Regions from separate parts of the Bacillus sp. LJBS17 genome, predicted to be linked through region 2. Evidence: a T-box and tRNA genes for the amino acid it is inferred to sense, from the RefSeq annotation. Region 2 holds a T-box; the other holds one or more tRNA genes.

Region 1 (8,301 bases), 550 kb from region 2:
TGATCACCCTCAAAGGCGTTTGGATTTTCTTCCGGATCAATAACTGGCGTATGCTTTTTATTTGTTAACAATGCGATGCCCAAATTGTATGCTGGATCAATAATTGTAACTATCCCCGTCCAGCCGGTATGCCCGTAAGCATTTTCGCTGGCATGAGGGCCAAACATCCATTCCATGCTTTTACTTCCGTTCCGCCTCCAGCCAAGAGCGAATGTCGGGTCTGTTGCTGAAGGTGCTGTAAACAGGTCGGCTGTTTTCTGATCAAATAAAGAAATGTTTCGGTATGAACCTTTGTTTAACATGACTTGCAGCAGTATGGCCATATCATCTGCATTTGAGAACAATCCGGCATGCCCAGACACGCCATCCATTGAGTAAAACGCTTTTTCGTCATGCACCTCTCCTTGCAGCGTGTTTGTGCGGATGTTAGGGAATTGAATAACGCCGTCACGTGTATTGCCCATGCGTTCAGTAGCTGCGAACTGTTTCGGTTTAAAGCCCTTTTCCAGCGGATTGTACAAGGTATGCTTCAGCCTGAGCGGTTTGTAGAGCTCTTGCTCCGTGTAGACATCAAGCGGTTGACCGGTGAGTTTTTCGACAATACATCCGAGTAGCATATATCCAATGTCACTGTATACGTGCTTTGTCCCAGTTTGGTAATCGAGCGGAATTTTCGTCAAATATTCAATCGTTTTGTCCCGTTCCTGGGAATAGTACTTGCCGGCTTTTTCCGGCGTGTAAAAGTAAAAGCTTGATGGGAGCCCTGATTGGTGCTGGAGGACATCGATGACACGTATCTTGTCTTTTCCTTTTATGAGGTCACCCGGCTGATCCTTGAAACCCGGCAAATATGCAGAAACTTTTTCATAGACGTCAAGTTTTCCTTGGCTGACTAAGCGCTGCAATGCAAAATTTGTTGCGTACATTTTTGTATTCGAGGCTAAGTCAAACATCGTTCTGGTTTTCATTTTGGCTGGACGGCGCAGCAGTTCTGACCCTTCGTACTTTTTACTGTAGCCGTATGCTGCTTTTTTTATAATGCGTCCATCCTTCACCACCACAAGAACGGCGCCTGGAAATCCTGCTGCAATATCCCGTTCTATCATCTGATCTACCTTCCTTAGCTTCTTCGTCGAGAATTGTGCAGTTTCTGCATTTATGGTTTTCGGCTCAATCAAGTTGTCTGCTGTTTGTGCGAAGGTTTCATTTGGCGCAAATATCGATAGGGTTAAAATGGCACTGAATATGAACAGTGTCTTTGTTTTCACAGGCTAGCCCCTTTCTGTGCTTCTATCCCGTTTACTATCCCTAATACAGAAACAATTTAATCGAACTGAGAAGCCATTTCATCTTTATATCCGAATGCATAGGTCAATAAAAAGCCGGCCGCGTAGGAAATAAAGAGCCCAACGATATACAGGATGATTTGCGAAGGCAGGACTAGAAAGGAAAGCGGCAGTCCGGAGACACCAATCGCAATGGTGGCTACTTGAAAATAAGCTTGAAAGGCGCCGCCGATTCCAGCTCCTAAACATGCTGTTAAAAACGGACGGCCAAGCGGCAGCGTGACTCCGAAAATAAGCGGTTCACCAATGCCGAGCAGTCCCGATGGAAGCCCGCCGGCGATTGCTTTCCTCAGTGTTGTTTTTTTCGTCTTCACGAAAACGGCAAAGGCCGCGCCTACCTGTCCTGCACCTCCCATAGCCAAAATAGGGAGCAGAGGATCATTGCCAATTGAATTGATCAGTTCCATGTGCACAGGCGTCAAGCCTTGATGCAGTCCGGTTACGACGAGAGGAAGGAAGGTTGCGCCCAGAATAAAGCCCGCAGCGATGCCGCCGATGTCCAGGATGGACAGTAGGCCGGATGTAATAGCATCAGAAATGAATCCGCCTAAAGGCATAAATACGACATACGTTACGATTCCGGTGATTAACAGTGAAACGGTGGGTGTGACAATGATATCAAGTGATTGAGGAATAAAACGGCGAATAAATTGTTCGGTGTAAGCAATGAATATGGCTGCGAAAAGGACGCCGATCAGACCTCCCCTGCCCGGGAGAAGCTCTTCTCCAAATAAACTGATTTTTGCGATCTCCGGATTGATAATCAAGATCCCGGCTAAAGCCCCAAGTGCGGGTGTCCCGCCAAATTCTTTCGAAGCGTTAATACCGACGAGAATGCCGAGATAAGTGAACAGCCCTGATCCGATGACTGTCAGGATAACCGCAATTTGTGAGTCTGCAGAGAGCCAGCCTGCTTGAATAATTGCTTTGGTAATCCCAGTAATTAAACCGGAAGCGACTAGAGCGGGAATAAGAGGGATAAAAATGCTGGCAATTTTACGTAAGAAAAGTTTAAAAGGAGTGGCGTTTTTTCGATTGATATCGGCTTTCTTTTTGGCCGCTGCTTCTTTGACATCGGCACCTTCTTCTGCTGACACGAGCTTTGAGAAAGCAGCTGTAACATGATTGACAACTCCTGTGCCGAGGATAATTTGTAAGGTTTCAGCTTCAACGACCCCCAATACGCCGTCAAGCTTTCTTAAACCCTGAGCATCTGCTTTGCTTTCATCGTAAGGCGTAATGCGCAGGCGTGTCATGCAATGCGTATATGAAGAAATATTGGATTTTCCTCCGCATAGCTCAAGGATTTTCTGTGCGAGATGATGGTAGTTATTTTCTTTGCTCATTAAAACCCCTCCCCTTCAAGATGCCTTATTTTATTCTCATAGATTGTATGGCTGCTCTCGTTTTATCTATATAACCGGTTGTCGTTTCATACTGCTCAGCCGCCATGCCTAAAAACAAAACATCAATTATAAAAAGCTGGGCGAGGCGGGAGGAAGTGGCTGCACTTCGAATCAAGGCTTCATTGGAATGGGCTGTATACAAAGGGACATCAGCCAGTGCGGAGACGGATGTCTGACTGAATTGTGTGAGGCTGATCGTTGTGATGCCTTTTTCCTTGGCCATGGCAAACAGTTCAATGATTTCCTGTGTCTCTCCTGAAAACGAAATGGCGAATACGATGTCGTCTTTATCTGCATTTGCGATTAAAGATGCCACAAGATGAGTGTCTGTAAACGCGGTTGCTTGTTTATGAATGCGAAGCCACTTTTGCTGGGCGTCCTTGGCGACAATGCCGGAAGCCCCGAGGCCGATAAAATGCACGGTATGAGCTTTGAGAAGCAGAGAAACCGCTCGTTCAAGCTCTTTGTAGTCCATCAGGTCTGAAGTATCCTGAATGGCTTGAATGGCATTGCCGGCCGTTTTTTCGGAAATGGAGGGCAGCGGCTCGTGGGGAACAATATCCCGGTAGCCCTGAAACGTAGGCTTTGCCAGATCGCCCGCTACTCTCATTTTTAAATCTTGAAATCCTTTTAAACCGAGTGATTTGCAGAGCCTGATGACGGCAGCGTCACTTGAATTGGCTAAGGCGCTGATTTCGTTGACCGTGCTTTCGATTGCTTTGTGGGGATGGGCTAGGATATAATCTGCAAGTTTGCGCTCGGATGGAGGGAGCTTATGCTTCATTGATTGGATGATCGCTAAACCGCCTGTGGCCATTCTAGTTCTCTCCTTATCATGGATGGTAATGTTCGATTGCTTTGTCAATGAAACCGTTTGCTTCATCGAGTAATGTCTTTGCTTGTTTCTGATCTGTGCTTGTTTTGAGCATGACGATTGCTGTTTTGACGTGATGATCGGCTTGTTCCAGAGTGTATCTGGCTGTGTCGTATGAAGCGTTTGTAAGGCTTTGGATAATGCTGATGGCGCGTTCTTTTAGTTTTTTGTTGCTGACGTTGACGTCTACCATCAAGTTTTCGTAAACCTTGCCGATTTTGACCATTACAGCGGTAGATATCATGTTTACAATCATTTTATGAGCGGTTGCGGCTTTCATACGTGTTGATCCTGTAATGGCCTCAGGTCCGACGACAACCTCAATGCTGTGATCCGCATCCTTGCTGATGGCGGAATTTTCATTGCAAGTAAGGGCGATGGTGTGTGCTCCGACTTTGCGGGCGTATCTTAGGGCGCCTGCGGCGTAGGGTGTGCGGCCGCTTGCTGCGATGGCAATGACGGTGTCATTTGAAGTGAGCTGTATGTTTCTTAAATCTTCAGCTCCTGCTTCTTCACTGTCTTCAATGCCCTCTGCTGCCTGTAAAAAGGCTTTGGGGCCTCCAGCCATGATTCCGATGACCTGATCTGGGCTTACGCTGTAGGTGGGAGGACATTCAACAGCATCCATGACGCCGAGTCTGCCACTTGTGCCGGCGCCTGTATATATGAGCCGGCCTCCATTTTGAAACGATTCATAAGCGCAGTCTACAGCTGTTTTGATGTCGGGGAGAACCTCTTGAACGGCTGCAGCGACTTTCATATCTTCGTTGTTGATCATTTTGAGGATGCCGAGAGTGTTTGCTTTGTGGATTTCAACTGTTTGGCTATTGCGTGATTCTGTTGTAAGACGGTGAAGGTTTAATGGTTCTGACATGAGGATGCCCCCTGTTTTAAAATAATATATCTCAATATTCAGTATATTCATTTCTGTTATGATATTTCAACTATGTTTTTAAGTTTTTGAAATTTTATTTCACTCAAGACTATAAGAAATGATGAAGGATCAACTGTTCTCCAAGCGGCCCGATTCTTCGCCGTCCTTTATCAAGGAACCCGCTTTTCATATAAAGGTGTTTTGCGCGTATGTTCAGATGATTGACGGCCAAGATGATTTCGTCGCACCATGGAAAATATCCGCTCACAAAAGCGGGAAGCAAAAGCATGGCTTTTTTCGCATAGCCTTTTCCGTGATGCACAGCGTTTAAAGACAGGGAGCTGAGCAGTAAAGCAAATGGATTGTTAGAATAGGAAGCAAGCGTTTCTTTTGATGCATGTAAAATGAAAAAACCGACTGGAAGGTCGTCTTTTAAGATGACAACCGGGTATCGGTCCTGTATGCCCAGAGCCTGAGACAGCACCTCTTTCGGGAGGGAGGTAAAGCGTTTGTCATCGTTGGTGAGCGTGAATGATTGAAGCTCGGGCAAGTGTTCAGGCTTATAGAAGGATAAAGAAATGTCTTGAGTCATGGGGTGGCCTCCTTACAATATGTCGTCAAGCTCGTTTTCCGAAATGACGCGGTAGCCCGCTTGTTTTAACAGTGCGGCGGTTACTCCGCTGCCGGTGATTTTTTTCCCAGAGAATGTGCCGTTATAGATAAAACCGCTTCCGCAAGATGGACTGTTTTCTTTTAATATGACGGCAGAAGCGTTGATTTCTTTTGCGTAAGCCAATGTTTTCGCGGCGCCTTCCATATATAGTTCTGTGACGTCTTCTCCTGAAGCTGTCACGATTTTCGCTGTTCCATTGAGGACATCCTCGCCGGTGCCTCCTATGATTTCTGCGGGTTCGCGTGGGGTAGAGAAGCCGCCGAGAAGTTCAGGGCAAGCCATGACTGCTTTCTTTTCATCGACTAGTTTTCTGATTTTCTCCGACGCTGCGTGAGAGCCGTTATATCTGCATTCAATGCCTCCAAGGCAAGAACTGACTAGAATCATATTGGGTTCTCCTCTCTTGCTTTGCTTGTCTCTATCATAAAATAAATGGCTTTAGTTGGGAGGCTTTTTCAGTTAAAAAAGGAGTTAAAAAGTTTGAAAATAAAAAATTTAATTTTCCTCTTTACAAACAGGGGGTGACCTGTATATAATAACTTTTGTCAGCTCGACGAGAACACAACGGCCCGTTGGTCAAGCGGTTAAGACACCGCCCTTTCACGGCGGTAACACGGGTTCGAATCCCGTACGGGTCACCATTTGGAGGATTAGCTCAGCTGGGAGAGCATCTGCCTTACAAGCAGAGGGTCGGCGGTTCGAGCCCGTCATCCTCCACCATCTTGCCGGTGTAGCTCAATTGGTAGAGCAACTGACTTGTAATCAGTAGGTTGGGGGTTCAAGTCCTCTTGCCGGCACTGTTTTTTCAAAATTTTATGTGGAGGGGTAGCGAAGTGGCTAAACGCGGCGGACTGTAAATCCGCTCCCTCAGGGTTCGGCAGTTCGAATCTGCCCCCCTCCACCATTATTGGGCTATAGCCAAGCGGTAAGGCAACGGACTTTGACTCCGTCATGCGTTGGTTCGAATCCAGCTAGCCCAGTCACAGACACCTTTGATCAAAAGGTGTCTTTTTTCTTTTCGGAAAAATCATTCCAACTTCTAACTGTTCAGTCTGTATAATAATTTTAAAAATATGTTAAGGTAGTTTATTCACGAATTACCATCTACACCCTGCCAAAAATTTGATAAACTTATTTTATAAAAAAATTGAAACCTTTTGAAACGAAACTCGTATACATACAGACCGGTGAAGGCAGAGGTTAGATAAATATGGAAATGATGATTAAAAAAAGAATTAAACAAGTCAAAAAAGGCGACCAGGATGCATTTGCGGACATCGTAGATATTTACAAAGATAAAATTTATCAGCTTTGCTACCGTATGCTTGGCAATGTGCATGAGGCGGAGGATATTGCACAGGAAGCTTTCATCAGAGCGTACGTTAATATCGACAGTTTTGATATTAACCGGAAATTTTCAACTTGGCTTTATCGAATCGCGACCAATTTGACCATTGACCGCATTCGCAAAAAGAAGCCGGATTATTACCTCGATGCAGAGGTGGCTGGTACGGAAGGCTTGACCATGTATTCTCAAATCGCCGCAGATGGTGTTTTGCCTGAAGATGCAGTTGTGTCGCTGGAGCTCTCAAACACGATACAGCAGAAAATTTTAAAGCTTCCTGACAAATACAGAACAGTCATCGTATTAAAGTATATTGACGAACTCTCATTAATTGAAATCGGGGAGATTCTAAACATTCCTGTGGGGACTGTGAAAACGCGGATTCACAGAGGCAGAGAGGCTCTTAGAAAACAATTAAGGGATCTTTAAGTGGGGTGATGAAATGAGCTGTCCTGAACAAATTGTGCAGCTTATGCATATGCATCTTGATGGAGATATCCTTCCAAAAGATGAACACGTATTAAATGAACATCTGGAGACATGCGAGAAATGCAGAAAGCATTTTTACGAGATGGAGAAATCCATAGCGCTCGTACGGAGCACATCGCATGTCGAAGCCCCCGCGGATTTTACCGCTAATGTCATGGCAAAATTGCCTAAGGAGAAGAAAAGAGCTTCTGTAAAAAGATGGTTCAGAACCCATCCCGTTATCGCAGCTGCTGCGGTATTCATCATTTTGATGGGCGGGGGTTTTTTTAACAGCTGGCATAATGACCACAATTTCAGCGTGTCCAAGCAGCCGAATCTTGTGGTTCATAACCATACTGTGACCGTGCCAGAAGGTGAGACGGTCAAAGGTGATGTCACTGTTAAAAACGGCAAGCTGATTATTAAAGGCAAAATAGACGGGGATGTAACCGTCGTAAACGGCGAAAAGTATATGGCCTCTGCTGGACAAGTCACCGGTCAGATTGAAGAAATCAATCAATTATTCGACTGGACATGGTACAAGATGAAGTCTGCGGGGAAAAGTGTACTCGATGCATTCAGTCCGAACGGAGAAGAGTAAAGCGCGTTAGCCGCTTTGCTCTTTTTTTGCGGGCTGAGAGGGCTGGCACATTTCACTTGCTAAATCGAAATGTGGTATAATGGGCTCGCTATGTAAAGTACATATGCGTAACCCGTAAAACACAAAATACGAAATGACTGAAATCTTGGAGGACGAGGAAATGGCTTTTGAGGATATCCCTTTTTTGCAGTACCTCGGCAATGCCGTTGATATTCTCCTTGTTTGGTATGTGATATATAAATTGATTATGGTGATACGCGGCACGAAAGCGGTTCAGCTGTTAAAAGGAATTGTAGTCATCGTGCTTGTTCGTATGGCCAGCCAATATTTGGGCCTCAGCACACTTCAATGGCTGATGGACCAAGCGATAACATGGGGATTTTTAGCAATTATTATTATTTTTCAGCCTGAGCTGAGAAGAGCGCTTGAACAGCTAGGCCGCGGCCGCTTTTTTTCGAGGAGCGGCACGCCTGTTGAAGAAGCGCAGCAGAAAACGATTGAGGCCATTACAAAGGCGATCAATTATATGGCGAAACGCCGTATAGGCGCCCTGCTGACCATTGAGCGGGATACTGGAATGGGGGATTATATTGAGACTGGCATACCACTGAATGCCAAAGTCAGCTCTGAGCTGCTGATCAATATTTTTATCCCAAACACCCCGCTTCATGACGGTGCGGTGATTATGAAAAATAATGAAATTGCCGCGGCCGC
Region 2 (8,301 bases):
AAATACTTTAAAAGTTCACAGAAAATTCATAAATTAATTGTTTTCCGGAAGCAGGCTCGTTTTTAACTCATCTGAGGAACGGTCCCATAGGCCCTGATCATGCTTTTTCAGAAATTCGCCTAGTACACGCTTCGAGCTGTCGTCCATTTTATCAACGATGATTTTCCGTTTCATGGATTTATCCATCAAATTCACATGCTCAGGCAGCGACTTGTAGCCTCTTCTGATACTTCTGTCGACCGTCATTTCACAGGCTGTCACACCAGCGTAATAAGGCCCCTCTTCTTTTCTGTCAATCGTTACCCACACAAGCCAGTATGGTTTTCCGTTCGGCACTTCTTCTTTATTCGGGAGAAATTTTATTCCTTTTTCAACGGTGCTGCGGGCATGCATGGCGCCGATGTCTACGAACGCTTCTTTTTCCTCTACATCAACGAATACGGGAGAAATGTTGTCAAGGCTGAGTGCCCCTACGCCAAAACCGCCGTGTCCGTCTGTCGGATCACTTTTGATAATATTAAACCCGATTGATTTTTTCTTTTTTTCTTCCATGAAGTTCTACCTCCTACAAAAGCGGTTGAAATATCGCTGAAAACAGCTTTAAAATCGAATCTCTTCCTGCATTGAGCATCGGCCACAGCACGTAAGATCCTAGCGGCGTCACAAACAGCACCAAAAATACGATAAAGCCGTAGCTCTCCGCCTGCGTCATTTTGGCACGCACGCCCGGCGGAACGAGATCTTCTATAATTCGATAGCCATCGAGCGGAGGAAGCGGCAGCAGATTAAATAAAAACAAGACAAGATTCAGCTGTATCCAAATAGAAAAAAACTGATCCAGCCCCGTGCTGAACGCCGCAAGCATTTCCATTCCGTACGCATGCATCAACACTAACAAAAAGAAACCAATAAACGCAAGAATCAGGTTACTGACGGGCCCGGCTATAGATACGAGCACACCGGCAAGCCGAGGCTTCTTAAAGAAGCGGCGATTCACGGGAATGGGGCGCGCCCACCCGAAGCCGGCCACCAAAATCAAAATGGTTCCGAACGGATCAAGGTGTTTAATGGGATTCAGCGTCAGTCTTCCTTGTTTTTTCGCCGTATCGTCACCGAATTTGTATGCGACATAAGCGTGGGCAAGCTCGTGCATCGTAAACGACACAATTAGCGTGATGACGAGGTATGGCATTAAAGATAACGGATAATATAAAAAACGGTCCAAGTGAGATATCCCTCTTTCTCAAAATGCAAGAATTTACTTTATTCAGTATACTATAAGAAGCCTCTTTTTCTAAAGAGAGGAAACGAGATAAAGGAGGATTCAGCACCTATGCCATACGTAACTGTCAAAATGCTCGAAGGCCGTACAGACGAGCAAAAACGCAATCTTGTCGAGAAAGTAACAGAAGCCGTAAAGGAAACAACCGGTGCTTCTGAAGAAAAAATTGTTGTCTTTATAGAAGAAATGAGAAAAGACCATTATGCCGTCGCAGGCAAACGCCTGAGCGATATGGAATAATCTCTATAAAGCCGGCGCTTCGCGCACCGGCTTTTATTATCCCTATTGAGCCAGCTTCGCAATAATCGCCAAGAACGTCTCTTTCTCTTCGGCTGTTAAACGTTCAAACATGCCGTCAATCAGCTGCTGGCGGTTTTCGATCATTTGTTCAGCCGCTCCCCGGCCCGATTCAGAAAGCGTAATCCATACAGTGCGGCGGTCATTATTATTTCTGGATCTCTCAATAAACCCTTCCTGCTCTAAATGATTCAGAGCTGTGGTCGTGGCAGAGGGAGACAGTGTGACCTCCTTCAAAATATCCTTTATGGTGCAGCTCCCATGTCTGTATATGATCCGCAGAATAAACCCTCTTACATTATTCACGTGTTTCGGAACGGTGGCTTCATCTAATTGCTTCGTGCTTTTCAAATATTTTGTAAGTGCGTGATCCAGCAAATTTGCTTCCAGTTTGTCATGGTCCATGTAAATTTCCCCATTTCGAGATGCATTCATAACATACGAACGATATGATTTACTTATTATTTTACTGATTCCGAATAGGGAAAGTCAAAAATGCAAAATATGAATTCACAGCTTTTATCCTACATGCCTCGATTTTCCACCTGTTTCACAAGCTCATCTTTAAATGTCTGAAAAGGAACGTGTTCATTCTGCTGATATCCGAATTGGCGGACGTTTACCGCATCCTCCTGCTCCTCATGATCTCCAAGCACCAGCACGTACGGGATTTTCTGCACCTGCGATTCTCTGATTTTATAGCCCAGCTTCTCATTGCGCTCATCAATGCCGGCTCTTATCCCCACCTGCTTCAGCTCCGCCTGCACCTTTCTGCAATAGTCTAAGTGAACGTGCGAAACCGGTATGATTTGAACCTGGAGCGGTGCGAGCCAGACTGGAAAAGCCCCGCCGTAATGCTCGATCAAAATGCCGAAAAAACGGTCGATTGAGCCGAAAACCGCTCTGTGGATGACAACGGGACGAACCTTCTCATTGAGTTCGTTGATATATGTTAAATCAAATTTTTCCGGCATTTGAAAATCAAGCTGAATTGTCGCGCATTGGTGGCTGCGTTTCAAGGCATCTTTTATGTGGAAATCAATTTTCGGCCCGTAAAACGCTCCATCACCTTGATTGATCTCATAAGAGAGGCCAAGCTCCTCAAGGACGCGTGCTAAGGCACGTTCCGATGCTTCCCAAAGGCTGTCATCGCCCAATGAATCCTCCGGGCGAGTCGAAAGCTCAACTGAATACTCGAAACCAAATGTCCGATATACCTCATCAATCAGCCGAATCGCTTCTTTGATCTCACTCTCAATCTGATCCTCCCGAACGAAAATATGGGCGTCATCCTGACAGAACGTCCGAACGCGAAGCATTCCGTTTAAAGCGCCGCTGTATTCATGGCGGTGCACCTGTCCGAATTCCGCCATGCGAATCGGCAGATCCCGATAAGAATACAGGCTGTTTTTAAAGATGAGCATGTGGCCGGGGCAATTCATCGGCTTCATTGCGAATCTTGTATCATCCACTTCTGAAAAGTACATATTGTCGCGATAATGGTCCCAATGGCCTGACTGCTCCCATAACCGCTGATTCATCATAAACGGCGTACGCACCTCATCGTAGCCGGCATTTGTTTGCAGCTCACGCGAGAAGCGCTCCAGCTCATTGCGGACAATCTGCCCTTTCGGCAAATAAAACGGCATCCCCGGCGCTTCTTCAGAAAACATAAACAGTCCTAACTGTTTGCCGAGCTTGCGATGGTCTCGTTTTGCCGCTTCTTCCAGCATATGCAGGTGCGCATCCAAATCTTTTTTCTTTTGAAACGCAACCCCGTACACCCGCTGCAGGACTTCATTTTTGCTGTCTCCGCGCCAATAAGCGCCTGATACTCTTGTCAGTTTGAACGCCTTGATCATCCCTGTAGAAGGAAGATGCGGCCCTCGGCACAGGTCAACGAATTCCCCTTGCTGGTACAGTGTGATATCCTCCCCGCGCGGAATATCCTTTAAAATCTCAAGCTTGAGCCGCTCGTCTTTTTGTGCAAACAGCTCTTCAGCTTCTTCGTAAGAAACCTCTATACGTTTGATTTCAAGGTTCTCATTTATTATGTTTTTCATTTCTTTTTCGATGGCCTCTAAGTCTCCTGATGCCAAGCTTTTCCCCAGCTTCATGTCATAGTAGAAGCCGTCTAGAATCACAGGCCCTACCCCCAATGACACTTCGCCGTACAGCCGTTTTACTGCTTGGGCCAGCACGTGAGCTGTTGTGTGGCGAAGCACCTGCAAGCCTTCTTGTGAATCGAGTGTGACAATCGAAAGCTCAGCATCCTCCTCCAGCTTGAAACTGAGATCAACAAGCTTGCCGTTGACCTGACCTGCGGCCGCCTTCTTTTGCAGACTGGAACTGATAGAACCAGCCGCTTCTTTGATTGTGATGCCTTTCGGATATTCCTGGATCTGTCCGTCCGGAAGCTGAATGTGTACATGTTTGCTCATTTTAGAACACTCCTTATTCATTGTTGTATATAAAAAAACACACCCGTCCCGCAGATAGGGACGAGTGTGTGATTAACCCGTGGTTCCACCCAAGTTCCCGACAAATACTATATTGTCGGCTCGGTGCTGTAACGCAGCATAGACGGCATTGGATACTTCAGTTCCCCAATGCTGCTCCAAGGCGGTAAATGATATTCCTAAGCTGGGAAGCTCTCACCTTTCCTTCCCTCTCTGAAAACCGTAACTATCATTCATGTCCTTTTCATCGCATGTATTCAATTCATAAAAAAACACACCCGTCCCACAGATAGGGACGAGTGTGTGATTAACCCGTGGTTCCACCCAAGTTCCCGACAAATACTATATTGTCGGCTCGGTGCTGTAACGCAGCATAGACGGCATTGGATACTTCAGTTCCCCAATGCTGCTCCAAGGCGGTAAATGATATTCCTAAGCTGGGAAGCTCTCACCTTACCTTCCCTCTCTGAAAACCGTAACTATCATTCGTGTCCTTTTCAACGCATTTATGTAGTTCATATAAAAAAACACACCCATCCCTCTAAAAGGGACGAATGTGTTGATCATCCGTGGTTCCACCCAAATTCCCGATCAATTACACATGGTGATCGGCTTAAAGATGCTGTAACGCAGCATGACGGTATCAGATACTTGTTTTCCCCGATACGGCTCAAAGGCGGTAAGCTGCTTTCCCTGCGTTAGGAAGATCTCAGCTGTCCTTCCCTCTCTGGAAACCGTAAAAAGCATCTCGTGTCCTTATCAGTGCCTGTTGTTTCAATAATTTTTTATATCTTACTATATATTCCCACAAAGCGCAATCAGTGATTTACATTTTTTTCTGACGCGGCAGTCCCGTTATGGGCAGCCAGAAACAGCCATACAAGTAATGCAGCGAGGCTGTATGCCGCTCCCATCATCAAAAACGTAAACCCGGCACCAGCATACCAAGTGGCGGACAGATGAATGATCACCCCGGTTATCGCTACGCCGACCAAGGCTCCGATTTGCCGGTTTGCATTTAACGCCGCACCGGCGATATTCGCATGTCTTTGCCCGGCAGCCTGCATGATCACAGTTGTCATGGCAGGAACTGTAATACCGGTACAGAGGTTCATAACAGACATCAACACCGCCAGCTGCCAATAAGGAAAATCCGGAGAAATCAGCACAAACAACAGCAATGCAATGATACAGCTGACCGACATTGATACAAACATAAGCTGACCGGCTTCAAACCGATTCGCCAGACGGGCAAACAGCAGATTGCCGATCACGAAGACCGCCATCATCGGGAGCAGCTCCACTCCAGCCATAAAGGAACTTGCCCCTCCTGCTTCCTGCAAAAAAAGGCTGAGCATAAACATGCCGCCAAAAAGGGCGAAATTCAGCAAAAACCCGATAAATTGGGCAGCTGAGAAGCGGCCGTTTTTGTATAAGGACGCCGGCAGGATGGGTGCTTTTGCAGAAATTTCCCGCAGCAAAAACAGCACAAATGCCAAAATCGCTGCAGTAAATGCTGCAAGAATCACTGGCGAGCGCCAGTCCGCTGAAGGCCCCTGTATCAAAGCATAGGAAAGAAACCCGAGAGCCATCATGCCAAGCAGATGCCCGATGATGTTCACGCGGCTGCTTTTTCCCGGAACGCGGCTGAGGATTCGGTAAGCTGAAATGAGCGCAGCAGCCCCTATTGGCACATTGATTAGAAAAATACTCTGCCAGCCCGCCAACTCTACCAGCACGCCCCCGATAAAGGGCCCAAGGCCTGAAGCGGCGGAAACAAGCGCGGCCCACAGCCCAAACATTCTCGCCCGCACCCGCTCATCAGGGTAAGAGGCAGCCAAAAGGCTGAGTGAGCTTGGCATAAACAAAGCTGCTCCAATTCCCTGTATGAGACGTCCGGCAATCAGCATCTGCCCATTTATAGATGCAGCGCATAAACAGGAGGCCAGAACAAAAACGGCTAGACCCAAGATATAGATCGTCTTCGAGCCGAAACGGTCAGCCAAGGCTCCGCCCGCCAGCAGAAGCGACGCAAAAGTAAGAATGTACCCGTCCACAACCCACGTTACACCTGAAAGTGACATTGAAAGAGTGTTTTTCATATCAGCCATCGCCACATTCACAACGGTCACATCAAGAGTTGCCATGAGGAAACCAAGTGCGAGCACGATCAGCACGGATATGCCTGTTGATGATGTTGATTCTTGTATAGACCCGCTATTTTTCATTACAATTGCCCTTTCACTTGCTTGATTACCCACTCATCTATTTTTTCAAGATCATACAATTCCGCGACTCTGTCCATGACATGCTGCAAGGATTCTTCTTTCATGAGATTGGACCATTTATCCTCGATTTCCCCCATGACTGTCTCCAGCACACAGTGACTTTCACCCTCAAATACAGATTGCAGCAGGCCTTTCCCCTGATACATCGAACCTCTGCCTTCGACCGCTTGATAAACATCATAAAGCGTAATGTCAGCCAAAGGCTTCGTCAGGGTAAAACCGCCCTTCGTCCCTGGTAAGGATTCTGCCAAACCGGCTTGAACCAATGTTCTCATCAGCTTCTTCAAGTAAGACGGAGACACGCGCAATCGCTGGCTTATAGCCTCTGACGTCAAAGAAGCCTGTACAGGCAGCCGTGACAGTAACAGCAGCACAGAAACCGCCTGCTCCATTCCTGATTTCATTTTCATCCTATTCACTCCTGATTCATTATGGATAACTATTATCCATAATGAATCTCTTAGCAGCTTTTGTCAATATAAAAAGCAAAAGAAACGATTCATTTCTTTTGCTTGGTATGGTTAACAAATCTGCTTCAGTTCCTCTATGTATTGAAGCGCTTCGTCATATTCTTCATTTGTATATTTTTGCTTACTTTTGATGGTAAAGACTTTTTCTTTCTTTTCCTCATCCTCAAGCCCGTCAAAGTAAAGGATCGTGGAAACCAGCTCTAAAAACCGTGATGAACGGCTGTTTACACTGTCGATATAGCCTTTCATATCCGGCATGTCCAGATCAGCATGGTCTAAAAATGCGGAGCCTGTCTCAGTCAGCGAATACCGGTATTGAAAGTAGCCGCCCTTTTTTTCCTTCACCTCATGCAGAAATCCAAGGTTGCACAGCTCTTCAATCTGGAGCGTCAGTTCCTCTGAATATGGTCCGTAAAAGTGAAAATCATATTTCTCATAGAAAGGTAACTGCATTTTCTTGGCGATATAAATCATTTTCTGCAGCTTCTTTCGCCCGATGATTTCTCCAGAATCCGAGAACACCTTCATCAGTTTTGCATGTTCTTTCAACAAATTCCCGACATCTCCTTTTTCCTTCTTTCCAATTTCTATGTCAGTCCCAGCAGCTGCCGGATTTTCATTTTCGCTTCCGGATGTTTAGAGCCGTCACAAATCAAGTCCTTTGGATAGTACAGCTTGTGGTCCGTCCGCCGTTTACCTGAGATGGATTCCACAATAGCCGACTGCCTGGACAGCTCTTTAATTTGGCCGTTTTGCGTCAAGAGATGGATCGGCAGACGCTCCTCTTCCTCTCCCGGTCGGTAAAAATCGTATGGCAGATCTGATGAAGAATCAACGACCAAATAATAGCTCGGATCGATCCCCGCCTCTTTGAACAATGAAGTCAGCTCAAAATAAGCCGACATTTCTTCATTAGGATTGAATTCAACGTATTGGAAAAGCTGGCGGTTAATGAATCTGCGGCACAAGTCGGATAAAATCACGTCTTCTTCATCCTCCCAGGCCTGGAAGTAATACAAAATAATAGATTCATCCAGCTTTACATAATCCTCCAGTGTCAATTTCCCTTCAAAAATAGAATAGAAATGAACCGGAGCGTGAGTGAAGACATAGCCTTCATCGTGCAGCTGCTTCGCCCTGTGAAGAATCTTCGTTAAAATGACCTCTGCACTTCTGGTCACAGGATGGAAGTAGACCTGCCAGTACATTTGGTAACGGCTCATGATATAGTCTTCGACAGCGTGCATTCCGCTTTCTTTAATGACGATCTGATCCTCGCGCGGCCGCATCACCCGAAGAATCCGCTCCATATCAAAATGGCCGTAGCTGACGCCCGTATAATATGCGTCGCGCTGGAGGTAATCCATGCGGTCTGCGTCAATCTGACTCGAAATCAGGCTGACCACTTGCTTGTTTTTATATGTTTTGGCAATGACTTCAGCAACATCCTGAGGGAAACCCGGGCTCACCTTTCTGAGCACCTGATTAACCTCCGTGTCTCCCAA

The links. A T-box is a leader RNA that pairs with one kind of tRNA and senses whether it is charged. The one in region 2 lies ahead of thrS (threonine--tRNA ligase), so its partner is inferred to be a tRNA-Thr.
Region 1: it encodes a tRNA-Thr, which carries the amino acid that the T-box ahead of thrS (threonine--tRNA ligase) is inferred to sense. The anticodon was not compared.

What each region holds. Positions count from the first base shown of each region.
Region 1 is NZ_CP079759.1:187,796-196,096, forward strand. Features, by position in the region: gene amiE (N-acetylmuramoyl-L-alanine amidase) at 1-1,268, opposite strand, end outside; gene KXZ66_RS01065 (PTS transporter subunit EIIC) at 1,325-2,692, opposite strand; gene KXZ66_RS01070 (MurR/RpiR family transcriptional regulator) at 2,718-3,569, opposite strand; gene murQ (N-acetylmuramic acid 6-phosphate etherase) at 3,586-4,500, opposite strand; gene KXZ66_RS01080 (GNAT family N-acetyltransferase) at 4,610-5,092, opposite strand; gene KXZ66_RS01085 (2-thiouracil desulfurase family protein) at 5,105-5,560, opposite strand; tRNA gene KXZ66_RS01090 (tRNA-Glu) at 5,740-5,814, shown strand; tRNA gene KXZ66_RS01095 (tRNA-Val) at 5,818-5,893, shown strand; tRNA gene KXZ66_RS01100 (tRNA-Thr) at 5,898-5,970, shown strand; tRNA gene KXZ66_RS01105 (tRNA-Tyr) at 5,993-6,077, shown strand; tRNA gene KXZ66_RS01110 (tRNA-Gln) at 6,082-6,153, shown strand; gene sigW (RNA polymerase sigma factor SigW) at 6,384-6,947, shown strand; gene rsiW (anti-sigma-W factor RsiW) at 6,961-7,587, shown strand; gene cdaA (diadenylate cyclase CdaA) at 7,748-8,301, shown strand, end outside.
Region 2 is NZ_CP079759.1:3,829,833-3,838,133, forward strand. Features, by position in the region: gene KXZ66_RS19800 (YwhD family protein) at 34-552, opposite strand; gene KXZ66_RS19805 (site-2 protease family protein) at 566-1,225, opposite strand; gene KXZ66_RS19810 (2-hydroxymuconate tautomerase) at 1,334-1,522, shown strand; gene KXZ66_RS19815 (MarR family transcriptional regulator) at 1,565-1,984, opposite strand; gene thrS (threonine--tRNA ligase) at 2,104-4,020, opposite strand; T-box leader at 4,074-4,295, opposite strand; T-box leader at 4,327-4,548, opposite strand; T-box leader at 4,582-4,810, opposite strand; gene KXZ66_RS19825 (MFS transporter) at 4,857-6,266, opposite strand; gene KXZ66_RS19830 (Rrf2 family transcriptional regulator) at 6,266-6,736, opposite strand; gene KXZ66_RS19835 (YwgA family protein) at 6,848-7,348, opposite strand; gene KXZ66_RS19840 (HD domain-containing protein) at 7,384-8,301, opposite strand, start outside.